Regions from separate parts of the Pseudazoarcus sp. NS36 genome, predicted to be linked through region 2. Evidence: riboswitches for the same ligand, from Rfam matches in the RefSeq annotation. Region 2 holds a riboswitch; the other holds the start of a gene.
The links. Region 2 has a riboswitch for S-adenosylhomocysteine ahead of metH (methionine synthase). Riboswitches for the same ligand answer to the same signal wherever they lie in the genome.

Region 1: another riboswitch for S-adenosylhomocysteine. It lies ahead of ahcY (adenosylhomocysteinase); the one in region 2 lies ahead of metH (methionine synthase).

Annotation. Positions count from the first base shown of each region.
Region 1 covers NZ_BAAKJA010000004.1:308,934-316,601, forward strand. The annotation lists gene AC6H0R_RS08460 (TlyA family RNA methyltransferase) at 1-713, opposite strand, end outside; gene AC6H0R_RS08465 (carbon-nitrogen hydrolase family protein) at 741-1,613, opposite strand; gene AC6H0R_RS08470 (GNAT family N-acetyltransferase) at 1,610-2,266, opposite strand; gene ahcY (adenosylhomocysteinase) at 2,310-3,719, opposite strand; S-adenosyl-L-homocysteine riboswitch at 3,796-3,890, opposite strand; gene AC6H0R_RS08480 (calcium/sodium antiporter) at 3,923-5,008, opposite strand; gene metK (methionine adenosyltransferase) at 5,108-6,274, opposite strand; gene AC6H0R_RS08490 (lysophospholipid acyltransferase family protein) at 6,522-7,370, shown strand; gene AC6H0R_RS08495 (lysophospholipid acyltransferase family protein) at 7,367-7,668, shown strand, end outside.
Region 2 covers NZ_BAAKJA010000004.1:2,159-9,826, forward strand. The annotation lists gene metH (methionine synthase) at 1-2,157, opposite strand, end outside; S-adenosyl-L-homocysteine riboswitch at 2,234-2,318, opposite strand; gene AC6H0R_RS07110 (hypothetical protein) at 2,363-2,974, opposite strand; gene pdxH (pyridoxamine 5'-phosphate oxidase) at 3,026-3,670, opposite strand; gene phnD (phosphate/phosphite/phosphonate ABC transporter substrate-binding protein) at 3,938-4,852, shown strand; gene AC6H0R_RS07125 (phosphonate ABC transporter ATP-binding protein) at 4,983-5,777, shown strand; gene AC6H0R_RS07130 (PhnE/PtxC family ABC transporter permease) at 5,774-7,570, shown strand; gene AC6H0R_RS07135 (rhodanese-like domain-containing protein) at 7,650-7,668, shown strand, end outside.

The DNA of each region.
Region 1 (7,668 bases), 310 kb from region 2:
CGGGCTTCGACATCGGCGTACAGCGCGACATCGCGCACGATGCCGCCTTTGCCCAGGCCTTTCGGGCCGACTTCGAATTGCGGCTTGACCAGCGTGAGGATATCCCCGTGCGGGGCCAGCAGGGCGGGCCAGCACGGAATCAGAAGGGTCAGCGAAATGAAGCTCGCATCACACACGATGAGGTCGAAACCGCCTGGCGGATGATGCGCGCCCAGTCGTGCGGCGTCGAGCTCGCGGGCGTTGAGACCTTCGAGCGTGATGCAGCGCGCGTCCTGTGCGAGTTTGGGGTCGAGCTGGCTGTGTCCGACGTCGACGCCGACCACCTTGGCCGCGCCGGCCTGCAGCAGACAGTCGCTGAAGCCGCCGGTGGACTGGCCGATGTCGAGGCAGGTGCGCCCGCTGAGGCCCAGTCCGCTGTGTGCCAGCGCGCCAGCCAGCTTCAGCCCCCCACGCGAAACGAAACGTTCGGTCTCGTCCGGCGCGATGACGATGTGCGACTCGGGCAGCAGCAGATGCGCGGGTTTGGTGACCGGAAGTCCGTCGGCCATCACGCGTCCGGCGGCAATGGCGGCCTGGGCGCGGGTGCGCGAGGCGGCCAGGCCGCGTTCGACCAGCAGCGCGTCGGCGCGCAGCAGGCCGCCGTGGTCGACCGGCGTCTGCTCGGCGCGCCGGCCCGGTGCGGCCCGCTGCTTGCGGGCGTGGAAGGAGTTCATGGACACGGCGGCGTCACTCGCTTGAGGTCAGCGGATTCCGACGACTTCGACCGGGTTGTCGTACACGTCGTTGCGCTTGTCGTACAGCGGGATGGTCGTGCCGTTGACGCGGTTGTGCGTGAGGTTGTCGATGCTCACGTCGGCAATCACGATCTGCTCGACGTTGGCCGTGCCCTCGGCGGCGATGCCGTCGCGTGCGAACGGGAAATCCGACGGCGTGATGATGCTGGCCTGGCCGTAGTGCACGCCCAGCCCCTGCACCGGTAGGTTGCCGACGGTGCTGGTCATGGCGACATAGACCTGGTTCTCGATGGCGCGCGCGTGGCAGCAGTAGCGCACGCGCAGAAAGCCCTGGCGGTCGTCGGTGCATGAAGGCACGAACAGGATGTCGGCGCCAGCCTCGCACACCATGCGCGAGAGTTCGGGGAACTCGATGTCGTAGCAGATCAGGATCGCGATCTTGCCGTAGGGCGTTTCGAACAGCCGCAGCTGGTCGCCGGCGGCGGTGTCCCACATCTCGCGTTCCCAGCGCGTGCGGTGGATCTTGTCCTGCTCGTGCACCTCGCCCTCGGGCGTGAACAGATAGGCGGTGTTGTAGAGCTGGCCGTCACGCAGGGTGGGGTGGCTGCCGCCGATCAGGAACACGCGCCATTCGGCCGCCAGTTCGCGCATCAGCTCGATGTAGCGGCTGGTGTAGTCGTGCATGTTGCGCACGGCTTCGGGCAGCTCGCGGGTGTCCATGAAGGACAGCAGCTGGGTGGTGAAGATCTCCGGCAGCAGCACGAAGTGCGGGCGGTAGTCGCCCGCGGCCTGCATGACGAAACGGACCTGGTTCTCGAATCCGGACCAGTCGTGGATCTGGCGCAGCAGATACTGCACCGCAGCGATGCGTACGATCATCGGTTGTCCTCCTCGGGGATGCGGGTCGGGGCGCCCGGATCGTAATCCGGGTTGAGCCATACGATCAGCGAAGCGTTGCCGAGCGATTCGGTGTCTTCCGGCAGATAGCCGTGCACGATGCCGCAGTAGCTGAAACCTTCATGCAGCTGAAAGCCCAGCACCGGGTCGCTGATGTCGCCCCAGATCACGCGTTTGGCGTATTCCTCGGCGGTCATGCGGTCGGCGAAGCGGTGGTAGCCCGGCATGCGGCCACAGGCAATGATGCGCTTGAGGTTCATGCGCCGGCAGATGTCGCGCCGTCCCTCGTACAGTGCGTGGCCGATACCGCTGCCGCGCAGTTGGGGGTTCACGAAAACTTCGGCCCCATAGAGCGTGCGCCCCATCGGGTTGTGGCTGTCGAAGCTGCCACTGGCGGTGATCTCGTCCCACGAATGATGCTCACCCCAGTCGTCCCAGGTAATGACCAGCGAGCTGGCGCAACCGGCCAGTTCGCCGTCGACTTCGGCAATCAGCTGGCCCTGCGGGAAGATGTCGAGCTGATGGCGCATCTGCTCGGCCGACCACGCCGGAATGTCCGGGTAGACGCGACGCTGCAGCGCGATCAGCGGTTCGATGTCGTCAGCAAGGGTGTTGCGCACCGTGGCCAGGGGCATGGATGTCCTCGTGCGCGCCCCGGCCGGGCCGGGGCGCAGTGCATCAGTAGCGGTAGTGGTCGGGCTTGTACGGCCCTTCCTGCGGAACGCCGATATAGGCCGCCTGTTCGTCGGACAGCACGCTCAGCTGGGCGTTGAGCGTTTTCAGCTGAAGCCGTGCGACTTTCTCGTCCAGATGCTTGGGCAGCGTATGCACGCCGGCCGGGTAGCGCTCCGGATGATTGAACAGCTCGATCTGTGCAATCGTCTGGTTGGCGAAGGACGAACTCATCACGTAGCTCGGGTGGCCGGTGCCGCAGCCGAGGTTCACGAGGCGACCCTTGGCCAGCAGGATGATGCGTTTGCCATCCGGGAAAATCACGTGATCGACCTGCGGCTTGATCTCGTCCCACTCGTAGTCATCAAGAGAGGCAACGTCGATCTCGTTGTCGAAGTGACCGATGTTGCACACGATGGCCTGGTCCTTCATGCGCGCCATGTGGTTGTGCGTGATGACGTGATAGTTGCCGGTGGCGGTCACGAAAATGTCGGCGTGCTCGCAGGCGTAATCCATGGTGACCACGCGATAGCCTTCCATCGCCGCCTGCAGCGCGCAGATCGGGTCGATCTCGGTGACCCACACCTGAGCCGAGAGCGCGCGCAGCGCCTGCGCCGAGCCCTTGCCCACATCGCCGTAACCGGCGACCACGGCGATCTTGCCGGCGATCATCACGTCGGTCGCACGCTTGATGCCGTCCACCAGCGATTCGCGGCAACCGTAGAGGTTGTCGAATTTGCTCTTGGTGACCGAGTCATTGACGTTGATGGCCGGGAAGCGCAGCTCGCCGCGCTGGTGCATCTGGTACAGACGATGCACACCGGTGGTGGTTTCCTCCGTCACGCCGCGGATCTTTTCCAGACGCGTCGAATACCACTTCGGGTCGGCGCCGAGGCGGGCCTTGATCGCGGCGAAGAGCTCGCGCTCTTCCTCGGAGGTCGGCTTGGACAGCACCGAGGCATCGGTCTCGGCGCGGGTGCCGAGGTGCAGCAGCAGCGTGGCGTCGCCGCCGTCGTCGAGGATCATGTTCGAGTAGCCGCCGTCGGACCACTCGAAGATGCGATGGGTGTAGTCCCAGTAGTCGGCCAGCGTCTCGCCCTTGACCGCGAACACCGGCACGCCGGTGGCGGCGATGGCGGCCGCAGCGTGGTCCTGCGTCGAGAAGATGTTGCACGAGGCCCAGCGCACTTCGGCGCCGAGCGCGGTCAGCGTCTCGATCAGCACCGCGGTCTGGATGGTCATGTGCAGCGAACCGGTGATGCGCGCGCCCTTGAGCGGCTGCGAGGCGGAAAACTCCTCGCGGATGGCCATCAGGCCGGGCATTTCGGTTTCTGCGATGCGGATTTCCTTGCGTCCCCAGTCGGCCAGCGACAGGTCGGCAACGACGCAATCCTTGATATCAGCCACAGCGTTCATGCTTTGCTCCTGCATGGGCCGGGCGGGGAAGGGGAGGCAGTTCGTGCCCTCGCCCTGCACCAACCCGGCGAGGTTGGATGGGCGAGCGCGGTTGTGGCGATGCCGCCTGATGGCGGCTTCCGAGCCTGGGGCCGGGCGGGAACCCGACGCCTTGCAGCGCTCCTCGGAAACGGAACGAAGTATACCCGACTGTGCGGGCGCGGTCAGCCGTCGTTACCTTCCCGGTCCTGATGGCGCATCAGGCTGACGATCAATGCAATGACGGTGATCGGCATGACGTAGCCCAGCATGGCCGTCGAGAAGGCCGGCACGATGGCGTGGTTCTGCACCGAGAGCACCAGCCACGCGGTGTAGGCAGCGTAGTAGCCGAGGAACACGCCGCCTTCCCAACGCGAGATTTCGCTGCCGGTCATCATGATCGGCACGCAGGCCAGCGCCACGGCCAGCATCACCCACAGGTCGAAGGCGCGCGCCGCTTCCGACACCGGAATGCCGCCGGCGTTGACCAGGCCGGTGGCGCCGATCACCGCGAAGATGTTGAAGACGTTGGAGCCGACGACGTTGCCCACCGCGATGTCACGCTCACCGCGCAGCGCGGCGACGATCGAGGTAGCCACTTCCGGCATCGAGGTGCCGACTGCGACCACCGTCAGGCCGATCACGAGGTCGCTCACGCCGAAGGCCTGGGCGAAAGCCACGGCCGCGCCGACCAGCCATTCCGAGCCCAGCACCAGCGCCCCCAGGCCGACCACGATGAGGCCCAGCTGCACGCTCCAGTGGCGGTCCCAGTTGGCGTCGGCCGGCATCTCGGCGGCGTACTCGTCGGACAGTTCGCGCGAGGCGCTGCGCGACTGACGGATCAGGAATACGGTGTAGCCCACCACTAGCGCGAACAGCGCACCGGCTTCGAGCCGCGACACGCTGCCGTCGAGCGCCATCACCACGAACAACACTGAGGCGCCGATCATGATCGGGATTTCCTGGCGGATGATCTGCTCATTCACCAGCAGTGGCGTGATCAGCGCCGAAATGCCGAGAATCAGCAGCATGTTGGCGATGTTGCTGCCCACCACGTTGCCGATGGCCAGATCCGGGTTGCCGCCGAGCGAGGCACCGACCGACACGGCCAGCTCCGGTGTGCTGGTGCCGAAGGCGACCACGGTGAGGCCGACCACCAGCGGCGAGACGCCGAAGGACAGTGCGAACTTGGAAGCGCCGCGGACAAGCAGTTCGGCGCCGACCACCAGCGTGACGAGTCCGAGGGCGAAGAACAGGGCGTGGGTGAGCATGATGTAGCCGGGTGTGTGGAACGTTTGCGGGCCGTTTCAGGCAGACGCCTGAAACGGCCCGTTGGTGTTGCGGATTATAGCGGGCGTCGGGGCAGCTTCTTACAGCCCCGCGCCGGCGCGCAGCGCCGCAGCCTTGCTTGTGGCTTCCCAGGTGAACTCCGGTTCGTCCCGCCCGAAGTGGCCGTAGGCGGCGGTCTTCGAATAGATCGGGCGCAGCAGGTCGAGCTCCTGGATGATGGCCTTGGGGCGCAGGTCGAAATGCTCACGGATCAGGGCTTCGATGCGCTGCTCGTCGATACGCGCGGTGCCGAAGGTGTTGACCATCAGGCTGACCGGCTGGGCGACGCCGATGGCGTAGGCCACCTGCACCTCGCAGCGCGAGGCCAGCCCTGCAGCGACCACGTTCTTGGCGACCCAGCGCGCGGCGTAGGCGGCCGAGCGGTCGACCTTGGACGGATCCTTGCCGGAGAACGCGCCGCCACCGTGGTGGGCTGCGCCGCCGTAGGTGTCGACGATGATCTTGCGGCCGGTCAGGCCGCAGTCGCCGTGCGGACCGCCGATGACGAATCGGCCGGTCGGGTTGATCAGGTAGCGCACCTTGTCGCCCAGCAGCTCCTTGGGCAGCACCGGCTTGATGATCTCCTCAATCACCGCCTCGGAAATCTGCGCGTGCGAGATGTCCGGGTGATGCTGGGTGGACAGCACGACGGTGTCGATGGCGACCGGCTTGCCGTCGACGTACTTGACCGTCAGCTGGCTCTTGGCGTCCGGGCGCAGCCAAGGCAGGCGGCCGTCCTTGCGCAGTTCGGCCTGACGCTGGACGATGCGGTGGGCGTAGTAGATCGGCAGCGGCATCAGCGACGGCGTTTCGTCGCAGGCGTAGCCGAACATCAGGCCCTGGTCGCCGGCGCCCTGATCGAGGTCGATGCCTTCGCCTTCGTTCACGCCCTGCGCGATGTCGGCCGACTGCCGGTTGATGGCGGTCAGGATGGCGCAGGACTTGTAGTCGAAGCCGACGCTCGAATCGTCATAGCCGATGCGACGGATCACGTCCTGCACGACTTCGCGGTAATTGATGTTGGCGCTGGTCGTGATTTCGCCCGACACCACGGCGAGCCCGGTCGATACCAGCGTCTCGCAGGCGACGCGCGCGCGCGGATCTTCGGCAAGGATGGCGTCGAGAATGCCGTCGGAAACCTGGTCGGCCACCTTGTCCGGGTGTCCCTCGGATACCGATTCGGAAGTGAAGAGGAATTCCCTGCTCATCGAGCGACTCCTGAAAACAAAAATCCCCGGTTGTTCCGGCGTGGCCGGCTCCGGGGATGTCGAGCGGCGACGCTTTAGCAGTATTTCGTAGGTCGCGCGTGTTCGCGCTGACCGGGCCGCCCTGCAAGTTGTCGTGTTAACTCGGCGGCTGCGCAATAATAACGCGCTTTGAACCGCGGTCAAACCGACTGCCTCTTGTGGCGCACGCTACGACCGATCTTGCTCGAGTGCGTTCCGCCGACCCTACGTGACCAATCTATTTCGCCTGCTCTCCCGTCTTCCGCTGTCCTGGCTGCATGCACTCGGTGCATGGCTGGGCTGGCTGGTGTGGTGGTCGTCGCCGACACATCGTCAGCACGTGCGCGCAAACCTGCGTCAGGCGTTTGGCCAGGTGCCGCCGCAGGTGCTGCACGAGGCCATCGCCCACGCAGGTCGGCAGATGATGGAGCCGCCTTTCGTGTGGTGTCGTCCGCTCGACGAGGTGCACGCTCGAGTGCTGCGCTTTGAAGGGCGCGAATTGTTCGAGGCGGCGCGCGCGCGCGGCCAGAGCGTGTTGATGCTGACCGCGCATCTGGGGTGTTTCGAGGCCTGCGTGCAGGCGGCCGCTGCGGTGACGCCCTTGACGGCACTGTATCGCCCGCCGCGCAAGGCATCGATGCGCGAGGTTATGTCCTGGCGTGCGCGTGGCCCGGTGAGCGTGGCGCCGGCTGACGTGAGCGGCGTGCGCAAACTGGCCAGGGCTCTGCGTGCGGGCGAGATCGCGGCGATCCTGCCCGACCAGGCGCCGCGTGCCGGCGAAGGCATGTGGGTGCCGTTTTTCGGGCGCCCGGCATGGACCATGACCTTGGCCGCGCGCCTGAGCGAGACGCCGAACGTGTGTGTGCTGCTGTGCTGGGCCGAACGGCTTGTCGGCGAGGGTTGGGTCGTGCATGCGCGTGAGCCGGCCGAGCCGATTACGGGCGATCTGGCCGAACGCTGCGCGGCCATCAATCGTGAAATCGAACGTATGGTGCGGGATTGTCCGGCGCAGTACCTGTGGAGCTACGAGCGCTACAAGGTGCCGCGCGGGGTGCCACAGCCGGAGGGAGTGTCGTGAGCGCGCGTCTGGCGATTGCCGTGATGTGGTTGCTGCATTGGTTGCCGCTGCCGGCGCTGGCAGCGGTGGGAGGCGCTTTTGGCGCCTTGCTGTATCGCGTCGCGCGGCAGCGTCGGGCGGTGGTGCGGGTCAATCTGGAGCTGTGCTTCCCCGAACTGGGTCAGGCCGAGCGCGAAGGTCTGGCACGCGAACATTTCAAGGTGCTGGCGCGCAGCATGCTCGAGCGCGGTGTGTTGTGGTGGGGCAGCCGGGCGCGGCTGGAGCGTCTGGTGCATGTCGAAAACGAGGATGTCGTGCG
Region 2 (7,668 bases):
CTTGCCCGCGCCGAAAAGGTCGCCGACCACGCTCATGCCGTCCATCAGCGGGCCTTCGATGACGGCCAGCGGCGGCTTGCCTTCGGCCTCCAGCTTGGCGCGCACTTCTTCGGTGTCGGCCACGACGTATTCGGTGATGCCTTTCACCAGCGCATGGCTCAGGCGCTTTTCGACCGGCATTTCGCGCCAGGTTAGATCCGGCCCGCTGTCCTTGGCCTTGCCTTTGACCGACTGGGCGATGTCCACCAGCGCATCGCCCGCGCCGGGGCGGCGATTGAGCACCACGTCTTCCACCACTTCGCGCAGCGCCGGGTCGAGGTCGTCATACACGCCGAGCATGCCGGCGTTGACGATGCCCATGGTCATGCCGGCTTTGACGGCGTGATACAGGAAGACGGTGTGGATGGCCTCGCGCACCGGCTCGTTGCCGCGGAAGCTGAAGCTGACGTTGGACACGCCACCGCTGATCTTGGCGTGCGGCAGGTTCTGGCGAATCCACGCCACGGCCTGGATGAAGTCGACGGCGTAGTTGTCGTGCTCTTCGATACCGGTGGCGATGGCGAAGATGTTGGGGTCGAAGATGATGTCTTCGGGCGGGAAGCCGATGTCGGTGAGCAGCTTGTAGGCCCGCGCGCAGATCTCGGTCTTGCGCGCGAAGGTGTCGGCCTGGCCCTGCTCGTCGAAGGCCATGACGATGACGGCCGCGCCGTACTGGCGGCACAGGCGCGCCTGGCGCAGGAACTCGGCCTCGCCCTCTTTCATCGAGATGGAGTTGACGATGCCCTTGCCCTGGATGCACTTGAGGCCGGCCTCGATCACGTCCCACTTGGACGAATCGATCATGATCGGCACGCGCGAGATGTCCGGCTCGGTCGCGATGAGCTTGAGGAAGCGCTCCATCGCGGCCTTGGAGTCGAGCATGGCCTCGTCCATGTTGATGTCGATGACCTGCGCGCCGTTCTCGACCTGCTGGCGGGCGACGGCCAGCGCGTCGTCGAAGCGGTCTTCGAGAATCATGCGGGCGAAGGCGCGCGAGCCGGTGACGTTGGTGCGTTCGCCGACGTTCACGAACATCGAATCGTCCGCGATGTTGAAGGGCTCCAGGCCCGACAGGCGGCATTTTTTCTCAATGTCCGGCACCTTGCGCGGTGCCAGCCCCTTGACCGCTTCGGCCACGGCGGCGATGTGCTCGGGCGTGGTGCCACAGCAGCCGCCGACGATGTTGAGCAGGCCGGATTCAGCCCATTCGCGGATGGCGGCAGAAAGCTCTTCCGGCGTTTCGTCGTAGCCGGTGGGCGCCAGCGGATTGGGCAGGCCGGCGTTGGGGTGGGCCGACACATAGGTGTCGCAGATGTTGGAGAGCTCTTCGACGTACTGGCGCAGCTCCTTGGCGCCCAGCGCACAGTTCAGCCCCATGGAAATCGGCTTGGCGTGTGCCAGCGAGTTCCAGAAAGCCTCGGCCGTCTGGCCGGACAGCGTGCGGCCGGAGGCATCGGTGATGGTGCCGGAGATCATCACCGGCAGGCGCTGGCCGAGGTCGGTGAAGAGCTTTTCCACCGCAAAGATGGCGACCTTGGCGTTGAGCGTGTCGAACACCGTCTCGATCAGGATGATGTCCGCGCCGCCTTCGACCAGCGCCTTGGCGGAGTCGTAGTAATCGTCGAGCAGCGCTTCAAAGCTGATGTTGCGGAAACCGGGGTCGTTCACGTCCGGCGAGATCGACAGCGTGCGCGAGGTGGGGCCCAGCACGGCGGCCACGAAGCGCGGCTTGGCGGGATTCTTGGCGGTGTATTCGTCGGCGATCTGGCGCGCCAGACGCGTGCCTTCGAAGTTGATCTCCCAGGCGAGGTCTTCGAGCCCGTATTCGGCCTGCGACACGCGAGTGCCGTTGAAGGTGTTGGTCTCGATGATGTCGGCGCCGGCATCGAGGTAGCCGCGGTGAATCTCGGTGATGACCTCGGGCCGCGTGATGACCAGCAGGTCGTTGTTGCCCTTGAGGTCGCGCGGGTGCGCCATGAAGCGGTCGGTGATGCCCTCGCCGCGGTACTGCCGCTCGTTCAGCTTGTATTGCTGAATCATCGTGCCCGTGCCGCCATCGAGCACGAGGATGCGTTCAGCCATCAAGGCGCGGAGTTCTTCGGTACGGTCGGGCTGCATGCGTCTTCTTACCTCGGGCAAATCATGGGCCGGGAGGCGCGCTGCAAAAGGAAACGGCGCCACAGCCCCGGGAAAGGGTCTGCGAGCGCCGTTGTTCGGTTGCTGAGCCTGGCCCGGCGACGTGATTTCGTCAGCGTCGGGTCGCAGCGCTCCTCAGCAAGCCGCGCAGTTTACCGGGAGCCGCGCCGGCATGCAAAACAAGCGCTTACCAGCCGTAATGCCCGAACCAGCCGAAGCGCGGTGAGCCGTAGCCGAAGTGGCCGTAGGGATAGGCGTGGCCGTGGCCGAAGCCCATGCCGATACCGTAACCGAAGCGTGGCCCGAACATGCTGTACCCGTCGTTGCCGTTGTAATAGACGTAGGTGTAGCTGGTGCGATCTACCTTACCCTCAATGAAGTGCACGTTGAGGTAGGTGGCCATGATGCCCGGATAAGGATTGGGGACATTCCAGTCCCACACTTCTTCATTCATGCGCGGGAAGCGCTCGATGCTGCGGTGTGCGCCAAGCGTGCGTTGTACCTGTTCGACCGTCATGCCGGCTTTAACGCGGCCGTGGTTACGGTGATCCAGTGCGTCGAATTGCTCGATCACGCGGCCCGTTGCGTCGACCGTATACATCCAGCAGGTTTCGCCCATCGGTTGGGTGGAATATTCCAGCGTGCGTGTGCCGTCCTCGTTCTTCCAGACATGACTTGGCGCGCCGCGCTTGGCGAGCAGCTCGCTCTCGGCATCAAAGCGGGTCTGGAAGCTGATGCAGCCACTCAGACCGAACAGCGCTACCAGCACCAGCAGCCACATGGAAAGTTTGGTTTTCATGGTGAACCTCATTGGCCAGAGGGCCTTCAAATCAAAGTAGTGGGCTGTCGGTCAGGGTGACAGGCGTGCGCGCGACCAGTTTCCGTCTTCACCCAGTGTCCACGCAAAGCGGTCGTGCAGACGCGATGAGCGGCCCTGCCAGAACTCCCAGTATTCCGGTACTAGCCGGTAGCCGCCCCAGTGCGGCGGACGCGGAGGCTTGAGGCCGAACTTCAGGCCGTATTCGGCAGCCCGTGCGACGATCACGCTGCGATCGGGAATGGCCTCGCTCTGGTGTGACGCCCAGGCACCGATGCGGTGGGTGAGCGGGCGGCTCTCGAAGTAAGCGTCGGACTCTTCCTCCGATACTTTCTCTACCCTGCCTTCGATACGCACTACGCGTTCGAGTTCCACCCAGTGGAACTGCAGCGCGGCAAACGGATTGGCGGCCAGTTCGCGGCCCTTGCGGCTGTTGTAGTTGGTGTACCAGACGACGCCGCGCTGGTCGAAACCCTTGATCAGCACGATGCGCGTCGAGGGGCGGCCATCGGCGCCGACGGTTGCGACGGTCATCGCGTTGGGTTCCGGCACATCACGCTTCATGGCGTCGGCAAACCATTCCTCGAACTGAATGAAGGGGTCTGCAAGGGCTTCGTGGTCTTCGAGACTGCCCTGTTCGTAGCTCTTGCGCAGATCGGAAAGCGGGGGGGTACTCATGGCGTGCTCCTGGGCGCGGACTGCTTCGACACGGCGGCCCGCAGGACGGTTCTGTGCCTCGCATGATAAGTCAGGCAGCTTGCCCCCGCGGTCACGAACGGGAACAATCGCGTCCTCACGGGCAATTCAGGCTGATCTGCGTATCGGCTGCCCGGCGGCGGAGAACTCCGCCCGCAAACCAACCGCTTCGGCGGGCATTAAACCCGGCGCATCCCGCACCGGAGTGGCTGGACCGGACGCAGTCCGATCCGACAACGGGAGAATTCCATGCACCAAAAATCTGCCTCACGCAGAGGCTTCATGCTGTCCGCCATCGCGTTGGCGGCCTTTGCCACTTTCGGCTCGGTTTCGGTCAGCGCGGCCGCCCCCAAGAAACTCATCATCACCGCCATTCCGGACGACGGCGACGCCGACCGCATGCGCGAAAACTTCGGCGCATTGGCCAAATATCTCGGCGAGAAAGCCGGCATTGAAGTCGAGTACATGCACGTCGAGAACTACGCCGCCAGCGTCACCGCGCTGGCCACCGGTCGTGCGCACGTCGCCTGGCTGGGCGCCGTCACCACGGCGCAGGCGCGCATGCAGATGGGCGACGGCATCACCATCCTCGGCTGCCGCGACATCGACAAGGGCTTTGTCAGCTACTTCATCGCCAACCCGGCCATCGGCCTGGCGCCGGTGAACGACCTCGGCGAGCTCGCCAAGGCCGCCTCTGGCCAAGGCTGGAGCTTCACCTTCGGCAGCAAGAGCAGTACTTCGGGCCACATGATGCCGCGCAAGTACTTCCTCGATCAGGCCGGACAGGCCCCGGAGAAGGTGTTCCGCACGGTGGCGTACTCGGGCAGCCACGACGTCACGATGCGCATGGTGGCCGACGGCACGCACCAGGTCGGCGCGCTCAACTACGCGTCGTGGGACAAGGCCAGTGCCGAACTCAAGGCCAAGGCTCCGATCGTCTACAAGACGCCGCCCTACACCAACTACGCGCTGACCGCCCGCTCCGATCTCGGCCCGGCACTGCTGGCCGCGCTGCGCAGCGCGCTGCTGGATCTGGACGCGAAAGACCCGAACGGCGCCAAGGTGCTCAAGTATCTGAAGGCCGGCAAGTTCATCGAAGCCGACATTTCGGAATGGCAGGGCTACGTCGAGCTGCTGCAGTCGGGCATCGACATCGGCGGCTAAGCCGTCCTCGAAGGATCTCTCGTAGGGCGGATTAGCGCAGCTTCATCCGCCGCATGTTCGGCGCAATGCGCTTCGCTTGTTCCGTCCTACGAGGCTCTCCTACGAATACCCGACGATTCCCGGACAGCTCATGAACCCCCCCTCGGACTCCCCGGCCCGCCTCGCCGACGCTTCCGTCGCCTATGCCGGCAAGACCGTGCTCGACGGCATCACGCTCGACATCGCAGCGGGCGAGCGCGTGGCGGTCATCGGGCCGTCGGGCGCCGGCAAGACCACGCTGTTCCGACTCATTGCCGGGCTGGTGAAACCCGTTCGCGGAGAGGCCTTCACGCTCGGCCGGGACACGCGGAAATTGAGTGGTCACGCGCTCGACAGCCTGCGCCGTGAGCTGGGCTTTCTGCAGCAGCAGGACAATCTGATCCCGCAGCTGCGCGTGGTGCACAACGTGCTGATGGGGCGGCTCGGTCACTGGTGGTTGCCGCGCGCGCTGCTGTCGCTGCTGTGGCCGCAGCAGATCGATCTCGCGCGCAGCGCGCTGGCGCGGGTGGAGTTGTCTGAGCGCCTGTGGTCCTTGCCCGATGAACTCTCCGGCGGGCAGCAACAGCGGGTTGCGGTGGCGCGCCTGATCGTCCAGCAGCCGAAGCTGGTGCTGGCCGACGAGCCGGTGAGCGCGCTCGACCTGCGTCTGGGCCGCGAGATCATCGGCCTGCTCACCGAACTGGCCACGCGCGATGGCGTGACGTTGCTGGTCAATCTCCACACGCTGGATTTGCTGCAGGGCAATTTCGACCGTGTGATTGCGCTGCGCGAAGGCAAGCTGTTCTGGCAAGGCCGCCCGGACGAGCTGACCCAGGGGCTGTTGCGCGAGCTCTACGGCGCCGAGTACCGCGCGCTGCATCTGGACGAGATCGCGCTGCCGGCATGAACGTCCTCGCGCATCTCCACCCGCAGGAAAAGCGACCGTGGGGGCATTTCGTCGCCATCGTGGCGGTGTTGCTGGCCATCGTCGCCTCGTTTGCTGCGGCGGAATGGGATCTTGCGGCACTGACCGACGCTGCACGCCGTGCCGCCGCAGCGGAACGTATGGGCGCATGGCTTGGCGCCTTGTTGTCGCCGGATCTGTCGGCGGAGTTTCTGGCGCAAAGCTGGGAGCTGACGCTGCAGACGCTGTCCGCGGCCATTCTCGGCACGGCGCTGGCGGTGGTACTGGCCTGGCCACTGGCGATGGGCGCGAGCCGGGCGGTGTGCGTTGGCGAGGAGAACGCGCGAGGGCTGTGGCGCCACTTTCCCTTGCGTTCCCCGACGGCCGCATTGTGCGCACTGTGCCGGCTGATCCAGGACGTGCTGCGCGCGGTGCCGGACTTTGTATGGGCCATCATCCTGGTGGCCATGATCGGGCTCGGCCCGCTCACCGGCGCATTGGCGCTGGCGCTGAACATTACCGGCATCCTCGCCAAGGTCTATAGCGAACTGTGGGACAGCGTGCCCGAAGATCGCTACGCGCAGGTGCGCGGGCTGGGCGGCGGGCGCGTCGCCACGTTCCTGTACGGCATCCGCCCGCTGGCCTCGCGCAATGTGTTGTCCTTTACGCTGATGCGCGCCGAATGCGCGATCCGCAACGCGGCCGTGATCGGCGCGGTCGGCGGCGGTGGGCTGGGCGCCGAGATCTGGTATCAGATCCGCTTCGGCGCCTGGGACAAGGTCGGCACCTTGATCCTGTTCACGCTGCTGCTGACGCTCACGGCTGATCTGGCCAGCAACTACATCCGCCGCCAGTTGCGCGGCGATCCGAATCGCAGTGCCGCGCCGGTCTCCTGCGCCGTTGCCGGGCCGCTGGATGACAAGGCGGTGGCCATCCGCGCGCCGCGCGCTGCCTGGTGGGCGGCCGGCTTCGCCGGACTGGTCACACTGTGGTCGCTGTGGTTCATGGGTTGGGGCAATCGCGCTGCGCCGGACGGCACGCCGCGCAATCACCTGGAGCCGGCGCTGGAACTGTTCACCGGTCAGGCGTGGGAGAACCTGCGCTTCTTCGAGCGTCTGCTCTCACCGGTGCTGGAGCCGGCCTTCGTCTGGCGGGTGATCGAATCCGCAGCGATTCCGCTCGCCATTGCCGTGGTGGGCACGGCGCTTGGCGTTGCCGGGGCCGTCGTGCTGACGCGTTGGCACTCGGCCAGCTTCCAGCTACACGCCCCGCGCTTTACCGGCGAAACGCCATCGTGGTGGTTGCGCGGGCTGCGTGCCGTGCAACTCGCTGCGGCACGCGCCACTGCGATGGTGGCGCGCGGCGTGCCCGAGGTGATGTGGGCGTTTCTGCTGATTGCCTTCTTCGGGCCGGGCCTGGTGGCCGGCACGCTGGCGATTGCGCTGCACACTCTGGGCGTGCTCGGGCGTGTCTTTGGCGAGGCGGTGGACAACCTGCCCTTGAGCCGTTTCGAGCCGGTGAGCGGCGCGTCCAGACTGGTCACCTACGGCGCTGTGGCGGTGCCGCTGGCCTGGCGAGACTGGATGACTTACGCCTTCTTCCAGTTCGAGAGCAATGTCCGCGCGGCCGTGGTGCTGGGCCTGATCGGCGTCGGCGGACTGGGTTTCCAGTTTTCGTTCAATTTCGAGTGGTTCCGCTTCGAACGTGCCGGCACTTACCTGCTTGCGATGGTCGGTTTGACCGTGCTGATCGACCGCGCTTCGCGCCTGCTCAAGCTCGGTCGAGCTACCCGCTGAACCGGGCTTGTACACATGGGCGCGTCGGGCGTATGCACAAAATACGCTAATATGCCGATCTTGCGATGGAGACCTCGGCATGAAACACCTCACGCCCA